One region of the Kosakonia oryzendophytica genome, then DNA from elsewhere that is predicted to be linked to it. Evidence: predicted binding sites of a transcription regulator. Region 1 holds the regulator's gene; each other region holds the start of a gene.
The links. The regulator CRP, encoded in region 1, controls carbon source genes, mostly activating them, when cyclic AMP is high. The targets are predictions, from matches to a motif close to ATGTGANNNNNNTCACAT.
Positions count from the first base shown of each region.

Region 2: a site for CRP is predicted at 1,673-1,690, ahead of O9K67_RS08265 (CidA/LrgA family protein). Genes of this name have one in related genera too.
Region 3: a site for CRP is predicted at 1,418-1,435, ahead of O9K67_RS20565 (glycoside-pentoside-hexuronide (GPH):cation symporter). Genes of this name have one in related genera too.
Region 4: a site for CRP is predicted at 1,532-1,549, ahead of epd (erythrose-4-phosphate dehydrogenase). Genes of this name have one in related genera too.

Region 1 is NZ_CP115659.1:463,978-467,133, reverse strand. It holds gene O9K67_RS02135 (phosphoribulokinase) at 1-483, shown strand, start outside; gene O9K67_RS02130 (OsmC family protein) at 533-937, opposite strand; gene crp (cAMP-activated global transcriptional regulator CRP) at 1,275-1,907, shown strand; gene O9K67_RS02120 (YccS/YhfK family putative transporter) at 1,956-3,156, shown strand, end outside.
Region 2 is NZ_CP115659.1:1,706,665-1,709,820, reverse strand. It holds gene O9K67_RS08275 (OprD family outer membrane porin) at 1-294, opposite strand, end outside; gene dusC (tRNA dihydrouridine(16) synthase DusC) at 554-1,510, opposite strand; gene O9K67_RS08265 (CidA/LrgA family protein) at 1,739-2,137, shown strand; gene O9K67_RS08260 (CidB/LrgB family autolysis modulator) at 2,134-2,829, shown strand; gene cdd (cytidine deaminase) at 2,959-3,156, shown strand, end outside.
Region 3 is NZ_CP115659.1:4,260,644-4,263,799, forward strand. It holds gene aroP (aromatic amino acid transporter AroP) at 1-1,369, shown strand, start outside; gene O9K67_RS20565 (glycoside-pentoside-hexuronide (GPH):cation symporter) at 1,541-2,947, shown strand; gene O9K67_RS20570 (glycoside hydrolase family 43 protein) at 2,947-3,156, shown strand, end outside.
Region 4 is NZ_CP115659.1:839,036-842,191, forward strand. It holds gene tkt (transketolase) at 1-1,416, shown strand, start outside; gene epd (erythrose-4-phosphate dehydrogenase) at 1,742-2,761, shown strand; gene pgk (phosphoglycerate kinase) at 2,810-3,156, shown strand, end outside.

The DNA.
Region 1 (3,156 bases):
GAAGGGCTGCATGGCGGCGTTGTGACGCCGCAGCATGACGTGTCGCGTTATGTGGACTTGTTGGTTGGCGTGGTGCCGATTGTTAACCTGGAGTGGATCCAAAAGCTGGTGCGCGATACCAGCGAGCGCGGGCATTCTCGCGAAGCGGTGATGGACTCCGTCGTGCGTTCAATGGAAGACTATATCAACTTCATCACCCCGCAATTTTCCCGCACCCATATTAACTTCCAGCGCGTCCCGACCGTCGATACCTCAAACCCGTTTGCGGCAAAAGGCATTCCCTCGCTGGATGAGAGTTTTGTGGTGATCCATTTCCGCAATCTGGAAGGGATAGATTACCCGTGGTTATTAGCGATGCTGCAAGGTTCGTTTATTTCCCATATGGACACGCTGGTGGTGCCGGGCGGCAAGATGGGGCTGGCGATGGAGCTGATTATGACACCACTGGTGCAACGGCTGATGGAAGGGAAAAAGATCAAATAGCAGTGGTCGAATTATGCCCGGTAAGCCTGACGCTACCGGGCATCGTCCGTCAGGCTTCGATGACTTCGTAGGAATGGGTGATGTTCACCGCTTTTTCCAGCATCAACGCTACGGAGCAATACTTCTCCGCCGACAGATCCACCGCCCGGGAAACCGCCGCATCTTTCAGATCGTGGCCGGTGACAATAAAGTGCAGATTGATATGCGTAAACAGACGCGGCGCTTCTTCGCGACGTTCCGACGTCAGTTTCACTTCGCAGTCCGTCACGTTATGACGCCCTTTTTGCAGGATAGAAACCACGTCGATCGCGCTGCATCCGCCTGCGGCCATCAGCACCATTTCCATCGGGCTTGGCGCTTTGTCACCTGAGTTGCCGTCCATCAGGATTTGGTGACCCGATGCGGACTCACCGAGGAACGTTAACCCTTCCACCCATTTCACACGAGCCTGCATTTTGATTTACTCCGGAGTTGCAATTTTCTTTACAGATTACGCGCACATAACAAAAGTCGCAACGGAAGGCGACCTGCGTCATGCTGAAGCGAGACACCAGGAGACATGCGGTAAAAGCTATGCTAAAACAATCTGGATGCTACAGAGATACATTGACATTACGCATGTACGCAAAGGACATCATTGATTAGAGGCCGCAGATAACGCTGACGGTCCACTTCCGAGGATTTTGGAAGCGAAGACACGAAGTCGAATGATAGCGTGTTTAGATTGCAACCCCAGACGCAGGGTGCACATCCTGTGTCTGGAGACAGCTTATAACAGAGGATAATCGCGCATGGTGCTTGGCAAACCGCAAACAGACCCGACTCTCGAATGGTTCTTGTCTCATTGCCACATTCATAAGTACCCGTCGAAGAGCACGCTGATTCACCAGGGTGAAAAAGCGGAAACGTTGTATTACATCGTCAAAGGCTCAGTGGCAGTGCTGATCAAGGATGAGGAAGGGAAAGAGATGATTCTCTCCTACCTGAATCAGGGAGACTTTATCGGTGAACTGGGACTGTTCGAAGAAGGTCAGGAGCGCAGTGCATGGGTACGCGCTAAGACCGCATGTGAAGTGGCCGAAATCTCCTACAAAAAATTCCGTCAGTTGATCCAGGTTAACCCGGACATTCTGATGCGTCTCTCCTCGCAAATGGCGCGCCGCCTGCAGGTCACGTCGGAGAAAGTGGGTAACCTCGCCTTCCTGGACGTAACAGGTCGTATCGCACAAACACTGTTGAACCTGGCGAAACAGCCGGATGCCATGACCCACCCGGACGGCATGCAAATTAAAATTACCCGTCAGGAAATTGGTCAGATCGTCGGTTGCTCCCGTGAAACGGTGGGCCGTATTCTGAAAATGCTGGAAGATCAGAACCTGATCTCCGCCCACGGTAAAACCATCGTGGTTTACGGAACCCGTTAATCCGCAAAACGGCGCGTTGATCATCCGGCGCGCCGTTTTTGTTTCCTCATGTGGCGCAGGCTGATTTATCACCCCGAAATCAACTATGCACTGCGACAAACGCTGGTGTTATGTTTGCCCGTGGCGATTGGGTTAATCGTCGGCCATCTCCAACAGGGCCTGCTGTTTTCTCTGGTTCCTGCCTGCTGCAATATTGCCGGTCTTGATACCCCGCATAAACGCTTCTTTAAACGTCTGATTATTGGCGGTTCGCTGTTTGCCGGATGCAGTCTTGCCGTACAGCTTCTGCTGGCCGAAGCCCTGCCTCTGCCGCTGATTTTTACCGTTCTCACTTTACTGCTCGGTGTGACCGCCGAGATCAGCGCATTGCACGGGCGGCTGCTGCCTGCGTCGCTGATAGCCGCCATCTTCACGCTGAGTCTTGCGGGCAGTATGCCCGTGTGGGAGCCCCTGCTAATTTATGCACTGGGTACACTCTGGTACGGCGCGTTTAACTGGTTCTGGTTCTGGATGTGGCGCGAACAGCCGCTGCGCGAATCACTCAGCCTGCTCTACCGGCAACTGGCTGATTATTGCGAAGCCAAATACAGCTTGTTGACGCAACATGCCGATCCGGAAAAAGCCTTGCCGCCGCTACTCGCACGCCAACAAAAAGCGGTGGATATGATAAGTACGTGCTATCAGCAACTGCATATGCTGGCGGCCAATCAACACAATGATTACAAACGTCTGCTGCGCGTCTTCCAGATGGCGTTGGATTTACAGGAGCATATTTCTGTCAGCCTGCACCAGCCGGAAGAGGTGCAAAAACTGGTGGAACAGACCCATGCTGAACAGGTGATCCGCTGGAATGCACAAACCGTCTCCGCCCGCCTGCGCGTCCTGGCGGATGACATTCTCTATCATCGCTATCCGACACGTTTCACCATGGACAAGCAGGTTGGCGCGCTGGAAAAAATCGCCCGCCAGCATCCGGAAAACCCGGTCGGTCAGTTTTGCGCCTGGCACTTTAGCCGTATCGCCCGTGTGCTGCGAACCCAACGTCCGCTCTATCTGCGCGATTTAATGGCAGAAAAGCAGCGGCGCCTGCCGCTCATTCCGGCGCTCAAAAGTTATTTATCATTGAAATCTGCGGCGTTGCGTAATGCTGCGCGTATCAGCGTGATGCTCAGCATTGCCAGTCTGATGGGGAGCGCACTGCATTTGCCGAAGCCGTACTGGATCATGATGACTATCATGTTTGTGACGC
Region 2 (3,156 bases), 1.2 Mb from region 1:
GTTAGCGTACAGCTTCGCCACGCTGTACCAGGATGCATCAACGCCGACGGTTTCCTGGTACCAGCCGCTTTGGTAATCCAGCAACGCACCTTGCGCCCAGGCATTTTGTTCGCCGATACCGGCCTGCTCTTGCTGGTCGTTGGTGCTTAACATCCAGACATTTTTCAACGTCACCGTAAACTGACTATCTTCAAGAAATCCCTGGGTGGCGACAGGAAAGGCATTAGCGGAAATTGCTGCGCAACTCCAGCCGGAAATAAAAACCAGAGGTAATGTTAATTTAAATAGCGTCATACTGTTCATTCCATTTTATATTCAGACCACAGGAACGCCGTCGAATTACTTTCAACACCCGTGACTGATCAGTATTTATTTAAACAGTTCACATAAACGTTTCTATTAATCAGACCATTAAAAAGACAAAAACCCAAACCCATAATTCGCCAGACTATGAATTATGATGGTTTAGGTTTTGCCTGTATAACAGTAACAATCCTGATGTGCTGCGCGGATATAAATAACACGCTGCACACCAATCTACCAGAGGCTTATTTTACAAATCAGCAGAAACGTGATTTAGCTCGCGAGAAATTTCTTCTGCAATTTCAGCAGATGTTTTACAGGTTCGAATAATAGAAAATAGATGTCCTGCTTCTATATATTCTTTACGCAAATAACCCAGCCACTGTTTAATACGTGCGACATGATATAAGCCCGTATCGCCCTGTTTTTCCAGCTGGACATATTTCGCCAATAAAGCAACGACCTGCGGCCATGGCATGCGAGGTTCGTTGTACTTAATCACCCGGCTGAGGTTCGGTACATTCAGTGCACCGCGCCCAATCATCACCGCATCGCACCCGGTGACTGCCATGCAATCCTGCGCGCTTTGCCAGTCCCAGATTTCACCATTGGCCACCACGGGAATAGACAATCGCTGGCGGATGTCACTGATTGCCTGCCAGTTAATGCGCTCTGCTTTATAACCATCTTCTTTGGTGCGGCCATGCACCACCAGTTCTGTCGCACCGGCCTGTTGCACCGCATCGGCAATCTCAAACTGGCGCGCGGGGCTGTCCCACCCCAGACGCACTTTTACCGTGACCGGCAGATGAGCAGGAACGGCCTCGCGCATTGCTTTCGCGCCGCGATAGATCAGCTCGGGATCTTTCAACAGCGTCGCGCCACCACCGCTGCCATTAACCAGCTTCGACGGACAGCCGCAGTTCAGATCCACGCCCCATGACCCGAGTTCAACCGCCCGAGCGGCGTTCTCCGCCAGCCACTGCGGGTATTGCCCCAGTAGCTGTACACGCACCAACGTACCGGAAGGCGTGCGGCTTTGTCGGTGCAGTTCAGGGCAGATTTTATAAAATGATTTTACCGGCAGCAGTTGATCCACCACCCGCAAAAACTCGGTGATGCAATGATCGTAATCGTTAACCCCGGTAAGCAGCTCGCGCACCAGCGAATCGAGCACACCTTCCATTGGCGCCAGTAATACACGCATAAATCACCCCAAAAAATGAGGCGCCATAGTAGCGCCTCTGTCACGGCGTGGAAAGTGCCTTTATCGGGCGGAAAAACTACACTTGCCGGTAGCCCGCGGGGAAAATCTTGTGGGAATGCATAACGTTCCAGAATGGAATGTTTGGTATGCTCACAATTCATGATGTGATCAGTAGCACGTTTTTAGCTTTAATTGTATGATGAATGCGTTTCAGCAAGGGCTTTCACCATGAGTAAATCATTGAATATTATTTGGCAATATCTGCGTGCTTTTGTACTTATCTACGCCTGCCTGTACGCAGGGATCTATATCGCGTCACTTCTGCCCATCACGATTCCCGGCAGCATTATCGGTATGCTGATCATGTTCGTACTGCTGGCGCTACAAATCCTGCCCGCGAAGTGGGTCAATCCGGGCTGCTATCTCTTGATCCGTTATATGGCGCTGCTGTTTGTGCCTATCGGGGTTGGCGTGATGCAGTATTACGACCTGCTACGCGCGCAATTTGGTCCCATTATTGTTTCCTGCGCAGTCAGTACGGTGATTGTATTTCTGGTGGTGAGCTGGAGCACTCATCTGGCGCATGGTGAACGTAAAATCGCCGGGCAAGAAGGTGATAAAGAATGATGACGTATATTTGGTGGTCGTTGCCACTGACGCTGGCGGTCTTTTTTGCCGCCCGAAAACTTGCCGCGCGTTTCAAAATGCCGCTGCTGAACCCGCTGCTTGTCGCCATGGTGGTGATCATTCCCATCCTGCTGCTAACCGGTATCCCTTACGATCACTACTTTCAGGGCAGCAAAATCCTCAACGATCTGCTGCAACCTGCGGTGGTCGCACTGGCCTTCCCGCTTTATGAGCAGTTGCACCAGATCCGTGCGCGCTGGAAATCGATTATCACCATCTGCTTTTGCGGTAGCCTGGTGGCAATGATTTCCGGTACCGCCATCGCCCTGCTGATGGGGGCAACGCCGGAAATCGCCGCATCGGTGTTGCCAAAATCCGTCACGACACCGATTGCGATGGCCGTGGGGGGCAGCATCGGTGGCATTCCCGCCATCAGCGCCGTCTGCGTGATTTTCGTTGGCGTGCTGGGAGCGGTCTTCGGTCATACTTTTCTCAATCTTATGCGCATACATACCAAATCCGCCCGCGGGCTGGCGATGGGTACGGCTTCGCATGCGCTGGGCACCGCGCGCTGCGCCGAAGTGGATTATCAGGAAGGGGCATTCAGTTCACTGGCATTAGTGATCTGTGGGATTATTACTTCGCTGGTGGCTCCGTTTCTGTTTCCATTGATCATGGCTGTATTGCGATAAACTTTGCGATTGGTCGCGCAATTTTAATTTCAGTTTCATAAGTTGCACATGCAATGTGATAAAAATCACACATAATCACCCTGTTGCCCCGTAAACTACGGTTCCAATACACGATTATGAGGCAACGCCATGCATTCACGTTTTCACACTGCGTTTTCCGGGCTTGCGGGAGATTTGCAAACCGCGCTGGCGCCTCTGCTGGCGGATGAGCACTTCCCCGCTATGCTGAGCGCGGCGCAGGTGGCGACTTTGCGTAGCGCCACCGGCATGGATGAAGATACACTGGCCTTTGCGCTGTTACCGCTTGCAGCGGCCTGCGCCCGCACC
Region 3 (3,156 bases), 1.3 Mb from region 1:
GGAAGGTCAACAGCACGGCGATCAGCTAAAGCGCGGCCTTAAGAACCGCCATATTCAGCTTATCGCGCTGGGCGGTGCTATCGGGACTGGCCTGTTTCTGGGTAGCGCGTCAGTCATTCAGTCCGCGGGTCCGGGTATTATTCTGGGCTACGCCATTGCCGGTTTTATTGCATTTCTGATCATGCGTCAGCTCGGTGAAATGGTCGTGGAAGAGCCGGTTGCCGGTTCATTCAGCCATTTTGCCTACAAATATTGGGGGAGCTTTGCCGGTTTTGCTTCCGGCTGGAACTACTGGGTGCTCTATGTGCTGGTGGCCATGGCGGAACTGACCGCCGTGGGTAAATACATTCAGTTCTGGTGGCCAGAGATCCCAACGTGGGCTTCCGCTGCCGCCTTCTTCGTCATCATTAACGCCATTAACCTGACCAACGTAAAAGTGTTTGGGGAAATGGAGTTCTGGTTCGCCATCATTAAAGTCTTCGCCGTGGTCGCCATGATCGTCTTCGGCGGCTGGCTGCTGTTTAGCGGCAGCGCCGGCCCGCAAGCGACCGTGCGTAACCTGTGGGAACAGGGCGGCTTCCTGCCGCACGGTTTTACCGGACTGGTGATGATGATGGCTATCATTATGTTCTCTTTCGGCGGCCTGGAACTGGTGGGTATTACCGCCGCTGAAGCCGACAACCCGGAACAGAGCATTCCCAAAGCCACCAACCAGGTCATCTACCGTATTCTGATCTTCTATGTGGGCTCGCTGGCGGTACTGCTCTCGCTGCTGCCGTGGACGCGCGTAACGGCGGATACCAGCCCGTTTGTGCTGATCTTCCATGAACTGGGCGATACGTTTGTAGCCAATGCGTTGAATATTGTGGTACTGACCGCTGCACTGTCGGTGTACAACAGCTGCGTTTACTGCAACAGCCGTATGCTGTTCGGTCTTGCGCAACAGGGTAACGCACCAAAAGCGTTGCTCTCTGTGGATAAACGCGGCGTGCCAGTGAACACCATTCTGGTCTCAGCGGTCGTGACGGCACTGTGCGTACTGATCAACTACCTGGCGCCTGAGTCAGCATTCGGTCTGTTGATGGCGCTGGTGGTATCCGCACTGGTGATCAACTGGGCGATGATCAGCCTCGCGCACATGCGTTTCCGCCGTGCGAAACAGCTGCAAGGTGTGACGCCGCGCTTCCCGGCGCTGTTCTACCCGTTAGGCAACTGGATCTGCCTGCTGTTTATGGCTGCGGTGCTGGTGATCATGTTGATGACCCCAGGTATGGCTATCTCGGTATGGCTGATCCCGGTATGGATTGTGGTTCTTGGCGTGGGTTACATGCTCAAACAGAAAAACGCTAAAGCCGTAAAAGCGCATTAATCCTTATCCTCTTACCCCTTTCCCGCCCGGGAGAGGGGTATTATCACTGTGTTACCTTCCTCACACTTTCTTTTACATAGCCATTTTGTCCATCACTGTGGCCTTATCCTGCTGCGCAAAGTCAAATTTCCAGGCAAATAATTCTTCCACATCTCAATGGGAGAAGCGGCAATGGACAACAATAAGCTGTCTGTTAAAGAGAAGATTGGCTATGGCATGGGCGATGCCGGATGTAACATCATTTTTGGCGCCATCATGTTGTTTGTTAACTACTTCTACACGGATATCTTCGGCCTCGCCCCTGCACTGGTCGGGGTATTACTGCTGTCGATTCGTGTAATTGATGCGGTGACAGATCCTTTAATGGGTGCCCTCGCCGACCGTACGCAAAGTAAATATGGACGTTTTCGCCCATGGCTGTTGTGGATAGCTTTGCCGTATGCCGTTTTCAGCGTATTAATGTTCACCACCCCCGACTGGACCTATAACAGTAAGGTGATCTACGCGTTTATCACCTACTTCCTGCTGTCGTTGACCTATACCGCGATCAACATTCCCTACTGCTCCCTGGGCGGTGTGATCACCAACGATCCGAAAGAGCGCGTTGCCTGTCAGTCGTACCGTTTTGTGATGGTCGGTATCGCTACCCTGCTGCTCTCTTTGACGCTGCTGCCAATGGCAGAATGGTTCGGCGGTGCAGACAAAGCCAAAGGCTACCAGATGGCGATGACGGTGTTGGCATTCATTGGTATGTGTATGTTTTTGTTCTGCTTTGCCACCGTGCGTGAACGTATTCACCCGGCCGTTCCCACCAATGACGACCTGAAAAAGGACTTCAAAGACGTGTGGAAAAATGACCAGTGGGTGCGCATTTTGTTGCTGACGCTGTGTAACGTTTGCCCCGGCTTTATCCGCATGGCGGCAACCATGTACTACGTCACCTGGGTGATGGGAGAAAGCACCCATTTTGCTACTTTATTTATCAGCCTTGGCGTGGTGGGCATGATGTTCGGCAGTATGCTGGCGAAAGTGCTGACTGACCGCTGGTGCAAACTGAAAGTCTTCTTCTGGACCAATATCGTGCTGGCTATTTTCTCCTGCGCGTTCTACTTCTTTGACCCACACGCCACGACGCTGATTGTGGTGCTCTACTTCCTGCTGAATATTCTGCACCAGATCCCCTCACCGTTGCACTGGTCGTTAATGGCTGACGTGGACGATTACGGTGAATGGAAAACCGGGAAACGCATTACCGGCATCAGCTTCTCCGGTAACCTGTTCTTCCTGAAAGTAGGGCTGGCGATAGCCGGCGCAATGGTAGGCTTCCTGCTCTCGTGGTATGGCTACGACGCAGGCGCCAAACAGCAAAGCGACACGGCAATTAACGGCATCATGCTGCTCTTTACCGTGATCCCTGGCGTCGGTTACCTGATCACGGCAGGCGTCGTCCGTTTACTGAAAGTCGACCGCGAAACGATGAGACGGATTCAGGACGATCTGGAAAAACGCCGGATTAACTACCATGAACTGACCGAACGTCAGCATGTGCCGTCTGGTGACAACGTAAGGAAAGCATAATGAGCACCTGGCCGAACCCGTTTATTGAACAACGCGCTGACCCGTATATTCTGCGCCATGACAATGTTTACTACTTTGTCGCCTCGGTGCCGGAGTATGACCGGCTGGAAATCCGCCGCGCCAGTACGTTGGAAGGGCTACGCCAGACGGCCGGTGTGGTGGTATGGCGTAAACCGCAGACCGGGCCAATGAGCGAGCTTATCTGGGCA
Region 4 (3,156 bases), 380 kb from region 1:
GTTGAGGGCTGGTTCACCGACGATACCGCGAAACGCTTTGAAGCCTACGGCTGGCACGTGGTGCGCGGGGTGGACGGTCACGATGCAAACGCTATCAAACGCGCGGTAGAAGAAGCGCGCAGCGTGACGGACAAACCGTCGCTGCTGATGTGCAAAACCATCATCGGTTTCGGTTCGCCGAACAAAGCCGGTACCCATGATTCCCACGGCGCGCCGCTGGGTGATGCAGAAATCGCCCTGACCCGCGAAGCGCTGGGCTGGAAACACCCGGCCTTTGAAATTCCGTCTGACATCTATGCGCAGTGGGATGCGAAAGAAGCTGGCCAGGCGAAAGAAGCTGCGTGGAACGAGAAATTCGCGGCTTACGCGAAAGCCTTCCCGCAGGAAGCTGCCGAATTTACCCGCCGTATGAAGGGTGAGCTGCCCTCTGACTTCGACGCTAAAGCACAGGCTTTTGTGGAGAAACTGCAGGCTAATCCGGCGAAAATCGCCAGCCGTAAAGCTTCGCAGAACGCCATCGAAGCTTTTGGCCCGCTGCTGCCAGAATTCCTTGGCGGCTCGGCTGACCTGGCACCAAGCAACCTGACCCTCTGGTCCGGTTCGAAAGCCATCAACGAAGACACTGCCGGCAACTACATCCATTACGGTGTGCGCGAGTTCGGTATGACCGCGATTGCCAACGGTATCTCCCTGCACGGCGGTTTCCTGCCGTACACCTCCACCTTCCTGATGTTCGTCGAATATGCCCGTAACGCGGTGCGTATGGCAGCGCTGATGAAACAGCGTCAGGTGCTGGTCTACACCCACGACTCTATCGGTCTGGGTGAAGACGGTCCGACTCACCAGCCGGTGGAGCAGGTGGCTTCCCTGCGCCTGACCCCGAACGTCAGCACCTGGCGTCCGTGTGACCAGGTGGAATCCGCGGTAGCGTGGAAATATGGCGTTGAGCGTGCCGATGGCCCGACTGCGTTGATCCTCTCCCGTCAGAACCTGGCGCAGCAGGAGCGTACGGCGCAACAGCTGGCGGATATTGCCCGCGGTGCTTATGTACTGAAAGAGTGTGCTGGTCAACCGCAACTGATCCTGATTGCCACCGGCTCTGAAGTAGAGTTGGCGGTGTCGGCGTGGGAAAAACTGACCGCCGAAGGCGTGAAGGTGCGTGTGGTCTCTATGCCGTCTACCGATACGTTCGACAAACAGGATGCGGCGTACCGTGAATCCGTCCTGCCGAAAGCCGTCTCTGCGCGCGTGGCGATTGAAGCCGGCATTGCAGACTTCTGGTACAAATACGTGGGCCTGAACGGTGCGGTAGTGGGCATGACCACCTTTGGTGAGTCGGCGCCGGCTGAGCTGCTGTTTGAAGAGTTTGGCTTCACCGTGGATAACGTGGTCGCCAAAGCGAAAGCGCTGCTGTAATCCCTGTCGCCGTATAGCGGCTTCACAGGTTAAAGATCAACCGGGCATTACGCCCGGTTTTTTTTCGGCTGTTATTCTTCCATTCGATGCTCTTGTACCAATTATTCCTGTGAAAATGTGATGCAAGTCAGATTACTGGTGAAACCGTCTGGACAATCATTCCTTTTATTCCATGTTTCGCTTATTCTAGCTGAAGCGTTTCAGTCGATTAAATGTTCGACAAATGACCAATCAGACGCAGTTTGAGGCAGGCGAGGATTCCCCTCTTGTGGTTGCTGGATTACTCTGTCATCCACTTCAGGCTGGCTTGTCTTGCAGGAGAGTTATGACCGTACGCATAGCGATTAATGGTTTCGGTCGCATCGGGCGCAATGTGGTTCGTGCTTTATATGAATCCGGGCGTCGGGCGGAAATCACCGTGGTGGCAATCAATGAACTGGCGGATGCCGTGGGCATGGCGCATTTATTGAAGTATGACACCAGCCATGGACGTTTTGCCTGGGATGTTCGCCAGGAGCGCGAGCAACTGTTTGTTGGCGATGATGTCATTCGCATTCTGCATGAGCGATCGATCACGGCGCTGCCCTGGCGTGAACTGGGTGTGGATGTGGTGCTCGACTGTACGGGCGTGTATGGCAACCGTGAAGATGGCGAAGCCCATCTTGCGGCGGGAGCGAAAAAAGTTCTGTTCTCTCACCCCGGTAGCCACGATCTTGATGCGACCATCGTGTTTGGCGTTAACCAGAGCACGCTGCGTGCTGATGATCGCCTGGTCTCTAACGCGTCCTGCACAACGAACTGTATTATTCCGGTCATAAAACTGCTCGACGATGCGTATGGTATCGAATCAGGAACGGTGACGACCATTCACTCCGCGATGCACGATCAGCAGGTGATTGACGCCTATCATCCCGATCTGCGCCGCACGCGTGCAGCCAGCCAGTCAATTATCCCGGTGGACACCAAACTGGCGGCGGGGATCACGCGTATTTTTCCGCAATTTAATGACAGATTCGAGGCGATAGCTGTTCGCGTACCGACGATTAACGTGACGGCTATCGATCTCAGTGTAACGGTAAAAAAACCGGTAAAAGCTATGGAAGTCAACGCGTTGCTGCAAAAAGCAGCGCAGGGAACATTTCATGGTATAGTTGACTATACGGAATTACCGTTGGTTTCAACCGATTTTAACCACGATCCGCACAGTGCCATTGTTGATGGTACACAGACACGGGTCAGTGGCGCGCACCTGATTAAAACCCTGGTATGGTGCGATAACGAATGGGGCTTTGCTAACCGGATGCTCGACACGACGTTAGCAATGGCGGCTATTAGTTTCAGGTAAGACACTTACGTGTCTGCAAAACTTTAAGAATCATTGAGAGGATTCACCATGTCTGTAATTAAGATGACCGATCTGGATTTGGCAGGTAAACGCGTTTTCATCCGTGCGGATTTGAACGTACCGGTTAAAGATGGCAAAGTGACCAGCGATGCGCGTATCCGTGCTTCTCTGCCGACCATCGAACTGGCCCTGAAGCAGGGTGCGAAAGTGATGGTCACCTCCCACCTGGGTCGTCCGACCGAAGGCGAGTACAACGAAGAATTCTCTCTGTTGCCGGTTGTTAATTACCTGAAAGACAAACTGTCCAGCCCGGTACGTCTGGTTAAAGACTACCTGGACGGTGTTGACGTTGCGGCCGGTGAACTGGTTGTTCTGGAAAACGTGCGTTTCAACAA